Regions from separate parts of the Parazoarcus communis genome, predicted to be linked through region 3. Evidence: predicted binding sites of a transcription regulator. Region 3 holds the regulator's gene; each other region holds the start of a gene.
What was found. The regulator FliA, encoded in region 3, starts transcription of late flagellar genes. The targets are predictions, from matches to a motif close to CTAAAGTTNNNNNNNNNNNNGCCGNTA.
Positions count from the first base shown of each region.

Region 1 (5,488 bases), 1.6 Mb from region 3:
GTGCTTACGGGGCTGCCTGCGAGCATGCCCGCGATCATGATCGTCCAGCACATGCCGGAGATGTTTACCGGCTCCTTTGCGCGCCGGCTCGACGGCTTGTGTGCGCTGCGGGTCAAGGAGGCCGAGCACGGCGAGCGTGTCGAGCCCGGAACCGTCTACATTGCGCCCGGTCATTCGCACCTGAGCATTCGTCGCGGGGGGGCGGGTTTTCAGTGTGAGCTGGCGAAGTCCGATCCGGTCAATCGGCACCGGCCTTCGGTTGATGTGCTTTTTCACTCGGCGGCAGCGGTGCTTGGACGCGCTGCCGTCGGCGTGCTGCTGACCGGCATGGGGCGGGATGGTGCGGCGGGCCTGCTGCGCATGTCCCAGGGCGGGGCGTGGACGATCGCGCAGGATGAGGCTTCCTGTGTGGTGTACGGCATGCCACGCGAAGCAGCGCTGCTGGGCGCTGCGCGCGAAATCGTCAGTCTGACCGACATCGCAGGGCGTATTCAGGTGCGGCTTGCGGCCCAGGGCGCGGGCACCTGAGCGCTATTTCCGGTCATGTTGCGGATCAGGGCTAAAGAAGTGCTGGGTCCGCGCCGATAGCTGAAGACATTGAAGCTGCGCCGCAAGCGCGCGGCCTGTGATGAGATATGCGGCAGTGAGCGCGAGAGGAGAGGGAGATGAGGATGTGGTCGGTTTGCATCATGCTGGGCCTGCTGGCAGGCCTCGGAGGCGGCATTGTTGCCGCGATCGACCCGGCGCCGGCGTGGATTGCGATGACTGCACATGCGCTTGTCGGTGTTGCGGTCGCTGCGCTTGCCGCCATGCTGCTGAAGCTGCGTTTCGGCTCGCCGCTCGGTGACTTTGCCGCGACGCTGCGGAAAACCTACGAGGATGGCGATCTGTCGCGGCGTGCGGCGACGACGACCGGACCCCTGTCCGACTGCATCGAGCACTACAACCGCCTTATTGCGAGCTTTCAGGGCATCGTCGGCAAGGTGATCTACGACGCCCAGCGTGTGGCGGAAAAGGCCGAAACGCTGTCGTCGCTCGCTGCCGGCGTGGCCGAGGGATCGACGTCGCAACGCAGTGCGTCGGAACAGATGGCGCAGGCAGTCGAGGAGATGACGACCGGCGTGAATGCGATCGCCGGTCATGCGTCGCAAACGGCCCGGAATGCGCAGGAGGCACGGGAGTTGTCGATCGAGGGCGCACGGGTGGTGTCCAGCGCCTCTTCCGAGATCGACCTGATTGCCCGCTCGGTGGAGCAGTCCGCACAGGTGATCTCGGCGCTTGGCGAACGCTCGCAGGCCATCAGCGGCATCGTGAAGGTGATCCGCGAGATTGCCGATCAGACCAATTTGCTCGCCCTCAATGCGGCGATCGAGGCTGCGCGTGCTGGCGAGCAGGGCCGGGGTTTTGCGGTGGTCGCCGACGAGGTGAGAAAACTGGCGGAGCGGACGTCTGCTGCCACGAGTGAGATCGGCACGATGATCGCCGCCATCCAGACGGAAACCGGGGCAGCAATTGTTTCCATCAAGCAGGGCAGCGAGCAGGCCCGCGCCGGCGCCGAGCTTGCGCGTCAGGCGGCCAGTTCCCTTGAGCAGATCAATCGTGGCGCTCAGCAGACCATGGAGCGGGTGGATGAAATCGCGCAGTCCATCTCCCGGCAGGGGGATGAGGCCGACAAGGTGGTCGGAAACGTCCGCCAGATCATGAGCATGGTCGAGCGCAATGCCGACGGTGCGGCGAAGACGCTCGACGAGGCGCACGAGCTCGACAGCCTGGCGCTCAACCTGCACGAGATCAGCAACGTGTTCCGTCTCGGTGCCGAAGGCGAGAAGGCCATGGCCACCCACAAGATGATGCCCGCGATCGTTCAGCAGGCCGCGCGCGAACTCGGGCGGCTCATGGAGCAGGCGATTGCGGCAGGGCAGATCACGGCCGACGCCCTGTTCGACCAGGCCTCCCAGCCCATTCCCAATACCCGGCCGCAGAAATACACGACGCGTTTCGATGCATTCACCGACAAGCTGTTTCCCCGCGTTCAGGAGGCGATCCTGCAGAAGCACGGTGAAATCATCTACGCCATCGGCTGCGACAGGCGTGGCTACGTTCCAACCCATAACACGCGTTTTTCCCAGCCCCTGACCGGGGACTACGACAAGGACTTCGTCGGCAACCGCAGCAAGCGAATCTTTGACGATCCGGTGGGCAAGCGCTGTGGCGCGCATGAACTGCAGTTCCTGATCCAGACCTATCGCCGCGATACTGGCGAGATCATGCACGACATCTCGGCGCCGGTGTATGTTAATGGCCGCCAGTGGGGCGGATTTCGCATGGGCTATCAGGCTTGAAGGCTGCACTTGCCCCGGTGTCCGGGGCACAATGTCGGCCTCTTGCTAAAGTCTGATCCCTTCGGGTCGATACACTACACAACAGCGCTACCGGTCGCGTTGACCGGGCCAGCAGCCGCAAGCGTGCGGAGAACGAAATGTCCGAGTTACTGAAGAATATCGATGCCCGTACCCGCCTTGCGGGGACCAACAAGCTGGAGATCCTGCTGTTTACGCTGGGTACTGATCAAAACACAGGCCGGCGCGAGACTTTCGGCATCAACGTTTTCAAGGTGCGTGAGGTCATGCGTACGCCGGCCATCACTGCCGCGCCGGAGATGCCCGCATCGGTCGTGGGCATGGTCAGCCTGCGCGGCGCACTTGTGCCGGTGGTTGATCTGGCACGCTACGTTGGCGTGGGGGCCGACACGCCGCGCGACATCATGATCGTAACCGAGTACAACGGCCACACCCAAGGCTTCCTGGTCGAAGCGGTCGACACCATTCTGCGCCTGGACTGGTCGCAGATGCGGGTGCCGCCCGACATGCTGACCGCCAACATGGGCGGCCTGGTCACCGCCGTCACCGAATTGCCGGAGAACCGCCTGGTGATGCTGCTCGATGTCGAAAAGGTGCTGTCGGAGACGACCCGCTACGACGACAGCCACATGTTCAAGGACATCGCACCAATCGACAATGGCGGCGAACATCTGGTGCTGTTCGCCGACGATTCGTCGGTGGCGCGCAAGCAGATCTGCCAGACGCTCGATGTGCTCGGTGTGAAGTACATCTCGGCCGTAAACGGGCGTCGTGCGTGGGAAGAGCTCAAACTGATGGCTGCGCAGGCCGAAGCTGCCGGGCGGAAGGTGAGCGATACACTGAGCCTGGTGCTGACCGATGTCGAAATGCCCGAGATGGACGGATATATCCTGACCCGCAACATCAAGGGCGACCCGCGTTTCGAGGGCGTGCCGGTGGTAATGCATTCCTCACTGTCGGGCATGTCGAACCAGCAGCTTGGCAAGTCGGTCGGTGTGGATGAATACGTTCCCAAATTCGAACCGCAGCGCCTGTCGCAGACGCTGCGTCGCCTGATCAGCCGCAACGTGGCGCCGGTCAGGAAGTGAGGTGAATCAATGTTGAGTCTCGACCAGAAAGAAGATACCGCCCTGCTCGATTCGGTAGACGGCCGCACCATGCTGGCCGGCTCGAACCGCATGGAGATCCTGCTGTTTTCGCTCGGTACCAGCGAGACCTTCGGGATCAACGTGTTCAAGGTGCGCGAGGTGTCCAAGACGCCCTTCATCACCAAGGCACCCAACATGCCGCGCGGTGTGGAGGGGCTGATCTCCCTGCGTGGCAACGTCATTCCGGTGCTGTCCCTGGCCAAGATCCTCGGCCTGAGTGCGCCCGGCGATGCCCTCGGCGGCTCGATGATGGTGACCGAGTACAGCAAGCGCACCCTCGGCTTTCTGGTGAAGGAGGTCGACCGCATCATCCGCGTCGAATGGGACAAGGTGCGTACGCCTGACAACGTGTCGTCGAACAGTCAGAACTACATCACTGCGATCACGGAGCTGGCCGATGGCAAGCTGGTGTCGATCCTCGATGTCGAGACCATTCTGGCCAATACCTTCGGTGAGGCGATTGTCGGCAACATCAGTCCGCTGCATGGTGGCGATGACGTGAACGTGTTCTTCGTGGATGACTCCGCTGTTGCGCGGCGCAAGATCGCCGAGGTGCTCGACAAGCTGGGTGTCCGCCACAAGCATGCGCAGAACGGGCTCGAGGCGTGGACGCGGCTGGAAGGCATGGCAGCGCACGCCCAGCAGATGGGGCATCACGTCGGTGATGAGATCGATCTCATCATGGTCGATGCGGAGATGCCCGAAATGGACGGTTATGTGCTGACACGCAATATCAAGAACGACGGCCGCTTCGACGGAATTCCTGTCGTGATGCACTCCTCCCTGTCATCGGAAGCGAATCGGGCGATGGGGAAAAGGGTCGGTGTGGATTCATACGTGGCAAAATTCGACGCTGATGTTCTCGCCGAGACCTTGCGGCCGCTGCTCCAGCGCGCACGCCAGGCTTGATCGTGAACGGGCACAACGGAGAATGAGATGGCTGACCCAAAACTGAAATTTCTGGTCGTGGATGATTTCTCGACCATGCGCCGCATCGTGCGCAACCTGCTCAAGGAGTTGGGTTACACCAATGTCGACGAGGCTGAAGATGGCGTGGCTGCACTGCAAAAGCTCAGCGCCTCCCCCTTCGATTTCGTCGTGACCGACTGGAACATGCCCAACATGGATGGCCTGACCCTGTTGCAGACCATCCGCCGAACGCCGCAACTGAAGCATCTTCCGGTGCTGATGATCACGGCCGAAGCCAAGAAGGAAAACATCATCGCAGCCGCGCAGGCCGGAGCCAACGGCTACATCGTCAAGCCTTTCACTGCTGCGACCATGTCCGAGAAGCTGGAGAAAATCTTCGAGAAGCTCGGCAAGAGTGCAGCTGCCTGACGGGCAGCACGAACCAGATAGGGAGCCAGGAAATGGCGAAGCGGATGAAATTTGACGAAGCGAGTGATTCGGATGAACTGCAGGCCCTGTTCGACAGCATCGCGTCGACCCAGGCCGAGCCCGAACCCGTACTCCAGCGTCCAGTGCCCGCACCGGCAGCAGCCCCCGAGACGGACGACAACGACGAACTGCAGGCGCTGTTCGACTCCGTTGCCGCCGAATTCGACGTATCCGCGGGTGCTGAGCCCGACGTGCAATTACCGGAGCCGGCGCCTGCCGCCGCAGAGCAGGATGCAGCGGCCCCGGAAGCTGTCTTCAATCGCATCGGTCAGATGACGCGCAAGGTGCACGACTCGCTCCTCGAGCTCGGATTCGATTCTGCCCTGCAGGAGGTCGCGCAGGCGATGCCCGATGCACGTCAGCGCCTGACCTACATCGCGCAGATGACCGAACAGGCGGCGAGCAGGGTGCTGAACGCTACCGATGTGGCCAAGCCGATTCAGGACAAGCTCGAAAGCGATGCCGATGCACTGCGCGCGAGGTGGGACCGACTGTACGCGAACGAACTCTCGGTCGAAGAGTTCAAGGCGTTGGCGGGCGAGACCCGGGGCTTTCTGTCCGCCGTCAGCGACGGCAGCCGCG
Region 1 covers NZ_CP022187.1:1,788,890-1,794,377, reverse strand. Annotated here, with positions in the region: gene CEW83_RS08160 (chemotaxis protein CheB) at 1-528, shown strand, start outside; gene CEW83_RS08155 (methyl-accepting chemotaxis protein) at 666-2,342, shown strand; gene CEW83_RS08150 (chemotaxis protein) at 2,480-3,448, shown strand; gene CEW83_RS08145 (chemotaxis protein) at 3,458-4,417, shown strand; gene cheY (chemotaxis response regulator CheY) at 4,445-4,846, shown strand; gene cheZ (protein phosphatase CheZ) at 4,879-5,488, shown strand, end outside.
Region 1: the regulator FliA is predicted to act here: its motif matches at 2,388-2,414, upstream of CEW83_RS08150 (chemotaxis protein).

Region 2 (5,488 bases), 1.6 Mb from region 3:
CATCAACCAACTCGCCAAACGGGGTCGGCGACCTCGTCGTCGGCACAGCGATCGCGGATGGCAAACTGACCACCGCGGGCGCCGACGGCAACACCTCGGTCGTCGCGGGCGATACGATCACCGTGTCGAGCGCACTCGGCAGCAAGAACATCACCTACTCGGCGGGATCGAGCGCAGAGCAGATCGCCGCCAAGATCAATCAGGCCGAAACCGGCGTCAGGGCGTCGGCAAACACGTCCTTCATCCTCGGCGCGGACGACGCGGGTGGCGGCGCAGCCGGCTTCCAGCAGAGCACCAGCTACTCCTTCCTGCTCGCAACGGATGGCAGCCCCGGCGCAGACCCGACTTCATTCACCACCGTTTCGTTCTCGGTCGGCGGCACCGCATCGGGTACGTCCGCAGGGCAGGCAAGCCAGCTCAACGCGGCGGTGCAGGCATTCAACGACGTTTCGGGCAAGACCGGATTCACGGCCAAGATCGTCGAGACTGACAACGGCCAGTTCGGCATCCAGCTCACGAGCGAGGTCGGCAAGGATATCCGGGTCATGAACGACTCGGCAAGCGGTGCGAATCTTGCGATTGAAGACATCACGGTACTCGACGGCAATACCGCCACGACCAGCACGCTGGCGACGACGCTCACTGCAGCCGGGAACGGCGGAGCATGGGCCGCAGCGAGTGGCGCATGGGTGACCGGCCAGGTCATTCTCGACTCCGACAAATCATTCTCCCTGAGTACGGGCAATGCCACGGACATCACCACGGCAGCCGGCACCTTCGGCGGTCAGCTGCAAAGCGTGGATAAGCTCGATGTCAGTACCGTGGAATCCTCGAACCGCACCCTGGCAATGGTCGATTCCGCGCTGGCGGCAGTCAATAACCAGCGCGCACGATACGGCGCACTGCAGTCCCGCTTCGAGAGCACCATCACCAACCTGCAGAGCACGTCCGAGAACCTTTCGGCCTCACGCTCGCGAATCAAGGATGCAGACTTCGCCGCGGAAACCGCCAACCTGACCCGTGCCCAGATCCTCCAGCAGGCCGGCACCGCCATGCTGGCGCAGGCCAATCAGCTGCCGCAACAGGTGCTCCAGCTGCTGCAGTAAAGTTTCCCGAAGTCGGGTCGTTCACATCATCGGGGCTGCCAAGTGCAGCCCCGAATGTTTTTCAAATCGCCTAAAGTTTTCTGGACGCGTGACGTTAATTGAAGCAAGAGCAAATGAATTGCTCGGTGCCAGCCCCGACAAGCGGACACCCTGGCGTGTGAACAACTAGCTGAACCAGGAGATCTACCATGGCCCAAGTCATCAACACCAACGTTGCCTCGCTCAATGCGCAACGTAACCTGAACACGACGTCGAGTTCGCTGCAGCAGTCGCTCACCCGCCTGTCCTCGGGTCTTCGCATCAACAGCGCCAAGGACGACGCTGCCGGCCTCGCGATTTCCGAGCGTTTCACCGCTCAGATCCGCGGCCTCGACCAGGCTCGCCGCAATGCCAACGACGGTATCTCGCTGTCGCAGACTGCTGAATCGGCACTGCAATCGTCCGGCGACATCCTCCAGCGTATCCGCGAACTCGCAGTGCAGTCGGCCAACGCCACCAACTCGTCCGGTGACCGTGCAGCAATCAACTCTGAAGTGCAGCAGCTCACGCAAGAGCTGCAGCGTATCTCCACCAACACCGAGTTCAACGGCCAGAAGCTGCTTGACGGCTCCTTCACCTCGGCGCAGTTCCAGGTCGGCGCAAATGCCAACCAGACCATCACCGCGACCTCGGGCAACTTCCAGACCAACGCATACGGCAACTACCGCATCGGCGGCCTCGCTGCCTCGACCAACTCGCCCAATGGTGTCGGCGACCTCGTGGTTGGCACCTCCAACGCGGACGGCAAACTCACAACTGCCGGCTCTGACGGCAACACCTCGGTCATTGCAGGGGACACGATCACCATCTCCAGCAGCCTGGGCAGCAAGGACATCACCTATGCCGCCGGCTCCAGCGCGGAGCAGATCGCCGCCAAGATCAACCAGGCCGAAACTGGCGTGAAGGCAACGGCAACGACCTCCTTCATCCTGGGTGCGGACGACGCTGCCAGCGGCGCTGCCGGCTTCCAGCAGAGCACCAGCTACTCATTCCTGATCGCCACCGACACGACTACCGGCGCAGATCCGACCTCCTTCACCACCGTATCGTTCTCGGTGGGTGGCACCGCGTCCGGCTCGGCTGCGGGACAAGCCAGCCAGCTCAATGCCGCCGTGCAGGCTTTCAACGACGTCTCCGGCAAGACCGGTTTCACGGCCAAGATCGTCGAAACCGACAACGGTCAGTTCGGTATCCAGCTGACCAGCGAAGCAGGCAAGGACGTGCGGATCATGAACGACTCGGCTTCGGGTGCCAACCTGACGATCGAAGACGTCACGGTCCTCGACGGAGACCAGACCACCGCAAGTACGCTGTCGACAACACTCACCGCTGCGGGCAACACCGGCGCATGGGCTGCCGCCAACGGCGCATGGGTCTCGGGCCAGGTGATTCTCGACTCGGACAAGTCCTTCACGCTGACCACCGGGAACGCAACCGATATCACCACCGCATCCGGCACCTACGGCGGCCAACTGCAAGCCATCGACAAGCTTGACGTGAGCACGGTGGAGGCGTCGAACCGCACCTTGGCGATGGTCGACTCCGCACTGGCAGCGGTCAACTCGCAACGCGCACGTTACGGCGCACTGCAGTCCCGCTTCGAGAGCACGATCAGCAACCTGCAGGCGACCTCAGAGAACCTGTCGGCATCACGTTCGCGGATTCGCGACACGGACTTCGCGGCCGAGACCTCGAACCTGACCCGTGCGCAGATCCTGCAGCAGGCTGGTACGGCAATGCTCGCACAGGCCAATGCCTTGCCGCAGAACGTGCTTTCGCTGCTCGGCTAAGCGGAGTAGCCTAACGTAATGTGCGCGGCGCGAAGTTCGCAAGAGCATCGCGCCGCATTCTCTTGAGGGAGACAATCATGAGTATCTCCGTTGTAAACAGCTCGCTGCCGCCGACAATGCAGCCCAGCGCTCGTCCACCAGGCACGGCGGATACACCTGTCGCCGGGCAGGGGCCGGGTCAGGAGATCCAAGTGCAACCGGGCGCGGAGGGCACCGCGCCTGTCGCATCAAGTGTGGAGGCCTCCACTTCGGCTGATCAGTCCAAATCACGGATGCCCTCGTCTCTAGAGGATGTCCAGCGGGCCATGGAGGAAGTCAGAAATGCAATTACTCCCGTGGCACAGGATTTGCTTTTTTCGATAGACGAGGACACCGGCAAGACCATCGTGAAAGTGGTGGACGCCAGTACCGACGAAGTCATTCGGCAAATCCCCTCGGAAGAGATCATCACCATCGCGAAGGCACTGGACAACTTGCAGGGATTGTTGCTGCAACAGAAGGCCTGAGCAGTCACACGTTCAGCAGGAGAACGAAATGGCCGGCATCACCGCAACGGGCGTAGGCTCAGGACTGGACATCGAATCGCTGGTCAGCCAGCTGATGACGATCGAAAGTCGCCCGCTGAGCATTCTTGCCAACAAGGAGGCCAGTTATCAGGCGAAACTCTCCGGATACGGCCAGATCAAGAGCGCGCTCTCCTCGCTGCAAACCGCCACGAATGCACTGGCCAAGACCGACACCTTCACGGCCGCCAAGGCGGCGGTGTCCGGCGATGGCTTCACCGCAAGTCCGAAAGCAGGCGCGGCGTCGGGCAGCTACAGCGTCGAAGTCATGCAGATGGCAAAGATCCAACGCGTGTCCACCCCGACGGATACCAGCTTCGTTCCATCCGCCGGCAAGATCACCATCGATTACGGCACCGTCACTGATTCCGGTGGGTCGAACGTCTTCGTAGACGACGTTCCCGCCCGAACCGCTTCGCTCGAGTTCGAAGGCAGCACGCTCGAGGAGCTGCGCGATGCGATCAACGGCAATTCCACGCTGGGCATCAAGGCCAGCATCGTGAACAATGGCACCGAGGATCAGCTGGTGCTGAGCGGCTCCAAGACCGGTGCCAACATGGCATTCAAGATCACCGGCGAAGGCGGCCTGGCCGACCTCAGCTTTGATCCTGCAGCGACACCTGCGCCGACCGACACCATGTACTCCGTGCAAACCGCACAGGATGCGCGGATCAAGGTCGACGGCATCGAACTCACGCGCGGCAAGAACGACATCGCGGACGTGATCGACGGCGTCACGCTGACGCTCACCAACGAACCGAGCGGCACGGTGAGCAGCCTCAAAGGCACCGTCACCATTTCTTCGGATCAGAGTGCGGCAAAAACTGCCGTGGAAGCGTTCGTCAAGGCGTACAACGACGTTGCCGACACACTGAAGAATCTGACGGTCTACAACACCGACACCAGCACCGCGTCGACACTGACGGGCGACTCGACCGCGCGCAGCATCCAGACCCAGTTGCGCGCGGCACTGGGCACCGCATTTTCAGGCTTCGGCACGGTGAGTACGCTGTCTCAGGTCGGCATCAGCTTTGCCAAGGACGGGACACTCAGCTTCGACAACGGCAAGCTCTCGAAGGCGATGAACGATCCTGAATCGGGCGTCGCATCCCTCTTTGCCGGAAAAGACGGCGTCGATGGCTTTGCAGCGAGCTTCAATTCACGTCTCGATGGCTTTCTCAACAGCGACGGCGTGCTCGCGAGCCGGACCGCAGGTATCAATGCCACGATCAAGTCGATCACAAAACAGTACGACACGCTGGAAACACGGCTTACCGCAACGGAAGCGAGATATCGCGCCCAATTCACCAAGCTCGACTCGTTGATCTCCAGCCTGAACGACACCAGCACCTATCTGACGCAGCAATTCTCGACCAAATCGTCGAATAATTAAGGACGGCGACTCTCATGTTCGGAACCTCCTATGCCAATCGAGCATCGGCTTACGCCAGAGTCAGCACAGAGACCAGCGTCGAGTCCGCGACGCCGCACAAGCTGATTCTCATGCTGTATGACGGGGCCCTCCTGTCCTTGCGGACTGCCGCAGCCGCCATGCGAAACAAGGACATCCCCACCAAGGGGGCCGCCATTTCGAAAGCGATCGACATCATCACCAACGGCCTGAAAGTCAGCCTCGATCTCGAGGCCGGGGGAGAGATCGCTGGCCGTCTCGACGCGCTGTACGAATACATGGCAGAGCGACTTCTCTACGCCAACCTTCACAACAATGAAGCGGCCCTCGACGAAGTTTGCGGGCTATTGGGCAGCATCAGGGAAGCCTGGGAGGGAATCGCCAACCAGGTGACACCCTGACGGAGCGGGCAATGTTGACACTGGAAGCGAGCAACCAACTGCTGAGTGCGTATGAGGCAATGGCCCTCGCCGCGCAGCAGAATGACTGGGACCGCCTTGCAGAGCTGGGTCGCACGGCGGAAGAGATCCGGAGGGCGGCACAAAGGGCGGCCGTACCCGTCGATCAATCGCCCGCGAG
Region 2 covers NZ_CP022187.1:1,826,138-1,831,625, forward strand. Annotated here, with positions in the region: gene CEW83_RS08285 (flagellin) at 1-1,106, shown strand, start outside; gene CEW83_RS08290 (flagellin) at 1,295-2,935, shown strand; gene CEW83_RS08295 (flagellar protein FlaG) at 3,013-3,441, shown strand; gene fliD (flagellar filament capping protein FliD) at 3,470-4,891, shown strand; gene fliS (flagellar export chaperone FliS) at 4,906-5,310, shown strand; gene CEW83_RS08310 (flagellar protein FliT) at 5,322-5,488, shown strand, end outside.
Region 2: the regulator FliA is predicted to act here: its motif matches at 1,177-1,203, upstream of CEW83_RS08290 (flagellin).

Region 3 (5,488 bases):
TGCGCGATGCAGCCGACCTGCGTCAGACCCTTGGCGAGCTGCGCAACAAGCACATCGTGCTTATCGACACCATGGGCATGAGCCAGCGCGACCGCATGGTGGCCGAGCAGGCGGCCATGCTCAGCGGCGCCGGCGACGTCCGCCGCCTGCTGCTGCTCAACGCAACCTGCCGCGGCGACACGCTGGACGATGTCGTGCGTGCCTACGCCGGTCCCGATCTGGCGGGCTGCATCTTTACCAAGGTGGACGAGGCCGCTTCGCTGGCACCGGCCATCGACGTCGCCGTGCGCCGCGCCCTGAATGTGTTCTACGTGACCAATGGCCAGCGCGTGCCGGAAGATCTGCACCTTCCAAACCGCGCCTACCTCCTTCATCGCGCTCTGCGCGAGCAGGGGGGCGAGTCACCCTGGCATCTCAACGGGGATGAGGCCGGCATGATGCTCGCAGCTGCGGGCCAGGGAGCCTGACATGATCGACGGACGCGAAGACCAGGCGGCGGGACTGCGGCGTTTGTTCCGTAACGCACCACCGGGCGTGGTGGCGCTGTATGCTACCGGTCGCTATCGCACGCACAATGCGGTGCGTGCTGCCCATCGCATTGCCGGCCATGCGCACCGCGTGCTGCTGCTCGACGAGGCGACCGGCGACGAGGCCCTGACCGCTGCACTGGACCTGCCGGCGGGCCCGGATCTGTTGCAAATGCTCGATGGTCGGCTGACGCTTGCCGGCCTGCTGCAGCCGGTGCCCGGTCTGCTCGGACGTGTGCCCGCTGCCGCCGCTGCACTGGCCTTGCCCCTGCTCGACGATGCGCGTCGCGCATGTCTGGTCGAAGCGCTGCGGGTCCTTCATCGTCATGCCGGGTTCGTGCTGATCCACGCCGGTCAGAGCTCGGCCAGCGACCCGTCGCCCTTTGTGCATGCGGCGCCGCGTCGGCTGCTGGTCGCAGAGGCGAGCGCGAGTGGCGCGACCGAAGCCTATCAAGTCATCAAGCAGCTCGCGGCGGCCGGTGCCGGGTCGCTGCACGTGGCCGTCTGCCGTGCCCGCAACCGGGCCGATGCAGAGCGCTTCTTCTCCAGCCTTCAAGGCCTGGTGCGCCGCCATGTCGGCGTGCCGCTGGCATGGCTGGGCGAAATCGAGCGCGACGACATCGCAGAAGGCCTGTCGCAGCCGCAGTCGATGTCCTCGCCGCGCGAGCCGGAGGCCGCGTTCCTGCGTCGTCTCTCGGTGATGGCACGTAGCCGGCCGGACGGGCAGGTGCGCAGGGAGTGAGTATTGTGATGCCGCTGACCTATCCTGCTAGCAATGCGAACGCCAGTGCGGGAAAATGGACCTCCTTGAACGCGCCAGCGGCCGCGCCCGATCGGTCGCGCCGCAAAAAGATACAGGTCCAATGGATGTACGACGCTGACGGACAACTTGATACCGATCACCTGGTGGTGTCCTACGCGCCGCTGGTCAAGCGCATTGCCTATCAGCTCATGGCCAAGCTGCCTGCGAGCGTTGACGTCGAGGATCTGATCCAGAACGGCATGATGGGCTTGCTCGATGCGATCGGTCGTTTCGAGGAAGGCATGGGGGCGCAGTTCGAGACCTACGCGGTCCAGCGCATCCGCGGCTCGATGCTCGATGGTCTGCGCGAGAACGACTGGGTGCCGCGCAGCCTGCGCCGCGACATGCGCCGCATCGAATCCGCCATCAACGATCTCGAGCAGCAGAATGGTCGCGCACCGAGCGAGACCGAGCTCGCCGAGTCCCTCGGCGTGTCGCTGTCCGAGTATCAGCACATGCTGCAGGAGGCGCGCGGTCACCAGCTCGTCTATTTCGACGACTTTGCCCGTGACGAAGGCGAGGATTTCCTCGAGCGTCATTTCGGCGAGCATGAAACCAACCCGCTGGAACTGCTCGAGAGCGCGGATAACCGTGCCAGCCTGGTGCGCGCCATCGAGGCGCTGCCCGAGCGCGAGAAGATGATCATGGCGCTCTACTACGACGAAGAGCTGAACCTGCGCGAGATCGGCGAGGTGCTGGGTGTGACCGAGTCGCGCGTGTGTCAGCTCCACAGCCAGGCCATTGCGCGCCTGCGTGTGCAGGTGGTCGGGGCTCGCCCGGCGGGCAGCACGCCCGGTGCGCGGCGCGGTCGCCCGCCCAAGAACCCGCCCGCAGGGGCCTGACGGCCACAGGATGGAATCCAATGGATAGCATCAGCCTCGTTGGCATCGCGCTCGGACTTGCCGCCATCCTCATCGGGCAGGTTCTCGAGGGTGGGCACCTGTCTTCGCTGATGCAGCCCACCGCATTCCTGATCGTGGTCGGTGGCACTGCCGGTGCGGTCATGCTGCAAAGCCCGCTGCGCGTTTTCGTCGACGGCCTCAAGATGGCCAAGTGGGTGTTCGTGCCGCCGATGAGCAGCCATGAGGCCATCATCGAGAAAGTGTCGGCGTGGAGCACGGTTGCGCGCAAGGAAGGCCTGCTCGTACTCGAAGGGCAGATTGACGGTCTGAATGATCCCTTCATGCAGCGCGGCCTGCAGATGCTGGTCGACGGTGTCGAGCCGGGGCGCCTGCGCGAAGTGCTCGAGGTCGAGATCGATACCTGGGAAGGGCAGCTCAAGCAGAAGGCCAAGATCTGGGAAGGCGCCGGCGGTTACGCGCCGACGATCGGGATTCTGGGTGCGGTGCTGGGCCTGATCCACGTCATGGAAAACCTCTCCGATCCATCCAAGCTCGGCGCCGGCATTGCGGTCGCCTTTGTTGCGACCATCTACGGTGTCGGGCTTGCCAACCTGATTTTTCTGCCGATCGCCAAGAAGCTGCAGGCCCATATCGGGACCATGGTGTCCCAGCGCGAGATGTTCGTTGATGGTCTGGTGGGCATCGCGAGCGGTGACAATCCGCGGATCGTCGAGAGCCGCATGCAGGGCTACGTGGTCTGACGGGCCACAGCGGAACCCGCCATGGCACGCAGACGCAAGGCTCCTGAAGAACACGAAAACCACGAACGCTGGCTGGTGTCCTACGCCGACTTCATCACCCTGCTGTTTGCGTTCTTTGTCGTGATGTACTCGCTGAGTTCGATCAACGAGGGCAACTACCGGGTGTTGTCCGATTCACTGGTGCAGGCTTTCCGCAGCATCAACGTGAACGAGAGCGGACAGCAGATCATCATGCCGCCGATCGCCGTGGTGACGGGCCCCATTTCGCCGGCCCTGCAGAAACCCAAGGTGCAGGCCCCGACCGCCGAAGAGAAGAAAGCCGAGGAAGAACGCCAGCAGAACGCCGCGCGCATGCGCAACATGGCCGAGGAAATCCGGCGTGTGCTCGGGCCGCTGACGCGTGACGGACAGGTCAGTGTGTCCGAAGGAGCGTTTGGCATTACCGTCGAGATCAACGCCAGTCTGTTGTTCGCGCCCGGAGAGGCCGTGCTCGGTGACGAGGCGGTTGCGGCGCTGCGTGCAGTGGCAGGCGTGATTGCGCTGGCGTCGTTCCCTGTGACGATCGAGGGGCACACCGACAACATCCCGATCAGCACCTTCCGCTTCCCCTCAAACTGGGAGCTCTCTGCGGTGCGGGCGTCGTCGGTGGTGCGCCTGTTCGTGGAGTCGGGGGTGTCGCCCGAACGCCTGACCGCCGCCGGTTATGCCGACCAGCGCCCGGTGGCGGACAACACGACCGAAGAGGGGCGTACGCGCAACCGGCGGGTCGCGATCCTGATCGAATCTCGCGTGGGCGACCCCCCGCCTGAAGCCCCCGGTACGATCCCGGACAACGACCCGATCCGCTCCATCCTGCCGCCGATCGAGCCCGTCGCGCCGGGCTGATTCGCTTTCCTCAGTACATGTTTTCCGGCTTGAGCCGGATTGCCAGCTGCATGCCCTTGCGCGCACGGCGGTGGCGCATGGTTTCGCGCTGTGCCGGCTTGAGCGTGACCGAAGTCTGCTTGCTTCCCCGGCCGATGCCTTCGACGGTGAGAATCGCGTCGTCCGCTGGTACGGCCACCGCGACCAGGGTCTCGTCTTCGTCCATGCCCATCACGATCACGCCGCGTCCGCCCGACTGCACCTTCATCTCGGCACGCGGGAACACCAGCACACGGCCGCCGGCCGATGCGGCGGCAATCCAGTCGCCCTGTACCCGCGCCGGACGCAGCACGGTTTCGCCCTTTTCCATGGCCATGAAGGCCTTGCCCGCACGCTGGCGGCTGGTGGCGTCGCCCACGCTGCAGATGAAGCCGTAGCTGCCGCTGTTGGCGAAGAAGTAGTTTGCATCCGGCGCGTCGGCCACGACCTGGGCCAGTTTGCCGCCGTCCTGAAACTCCACCAGGGTGGTGATCGGCACCCCGTCACCACGTCCGCCCGGCAACTCCGCTGCCTTGACGGTATAGGCTCGGCCGCGCGTGTCGATGACGACAAGCGGCCAGGTCGTGCGTGTCTCGAGTACCGCGAAGCCGAAGTCGCCCGCCTTGTAGCTGATGGATGCGGGGTCGATACCGTGGCCCTGGCGCGAACGGATCCAGCCGTTTCGGGACAGGATCACCGTAATCGGCTCGTCGGGCACGCTGATCTCGGCCGGCGCAACGGCGGCCACGGTTTCGATCAGGGTGCGGCGGTCGTCGCCGTATTTCTTCGCGTCGTCCTGGATTTCCTTCAGGATGAGCTTGGTCATTGCCGAGCGGTTGTCGAGGATGTGCTGCAGGCCGGCGCGCTCGTCCCGCAGCTCGCCGAGTTCCTTCTCGATCTTGAAGCCTTCCAGGCGTGCGAGCTGACGCAGGCGGATTTCGAGGATGTCCTCGGCCTGGATGTCGGTGAGGCCGAAGGCGGCGATCAGCGCGGGCTTCGGTTCGTCCGATTCGCGGATGACGCGGATCACTTCCTCGATGTGGATGAAGGCGATCATGCGGCCCTCGAGGATGTGGATGCGACGATCCACTTCGTCCAGCCGGTGCCGGGTGCGGCGCTCGACGGTGACATAGCGGAAGTCGATCCACTCTCGCAACACCTGCACCAGATTCTTCTGCTGCGGCCGGCCGTCGCGACCGATCATGGTCATGTTGACCGAAACCGAGGTCTCGAGGCTGGTGTGGGCCAGCAGTACCGCCATGAATTCATCGCGGCTCTGGCGGCTGGAGCGTGGCTCCAGCACGATGCGGATCGGCGACTTGTCGCTCGACTCGTCGCGCACGGTTTCCACCGCGCCCAGCACCAGCTGCTTGAGGTTTTTCTGTTCCTGGCTGACTTCCTTCTTGCCCGAGCGCGGCTGCGGGTTGGTCAGGGTTTCGATCTCGGCCAGTACCTGCGAGGCTGAAACACCGTGCGGCAGCTCTTCGACGATCACCCGCCACTGGCCGCGGGCGAGTTCCTCGATGCGCCAGCGTGCGCGCATGCGCAGGCTGCCTCTGCCGCCGGTGTAGGCATCGCGGATCGCCTCGGGCGAGGAGATGAGTTGGCCGCCGCCGGGGAAATCCGGTCCCGGCATGCGTTCGAGCACGTCTT
Region 3 covers NZ_CP022187.1:198,173-203,660, forward strand. Annotated here, with positions in the region: gene flhF (flagellar biosynthesis protein FlhF) at 1-467, shown strand, start outside; gene CEW83_RS00960 (MinD/ParA family ATP-binding protein) at 469-1,269, shown strand; gene CEW83_RS00965 (RNA polymerase sigma factor FliA) at 1,395-2,171, shown strand; gene CEW83_RS00970 (flagellar motor protein) at 2,192-2,932, shown strand; gene motD (flagellar motor protein MotD) at 2,954-3,817, shown strand; gene parC (DNA topoisomerase IV subunit A) at 3,828-5,488, opposite strand, start outside.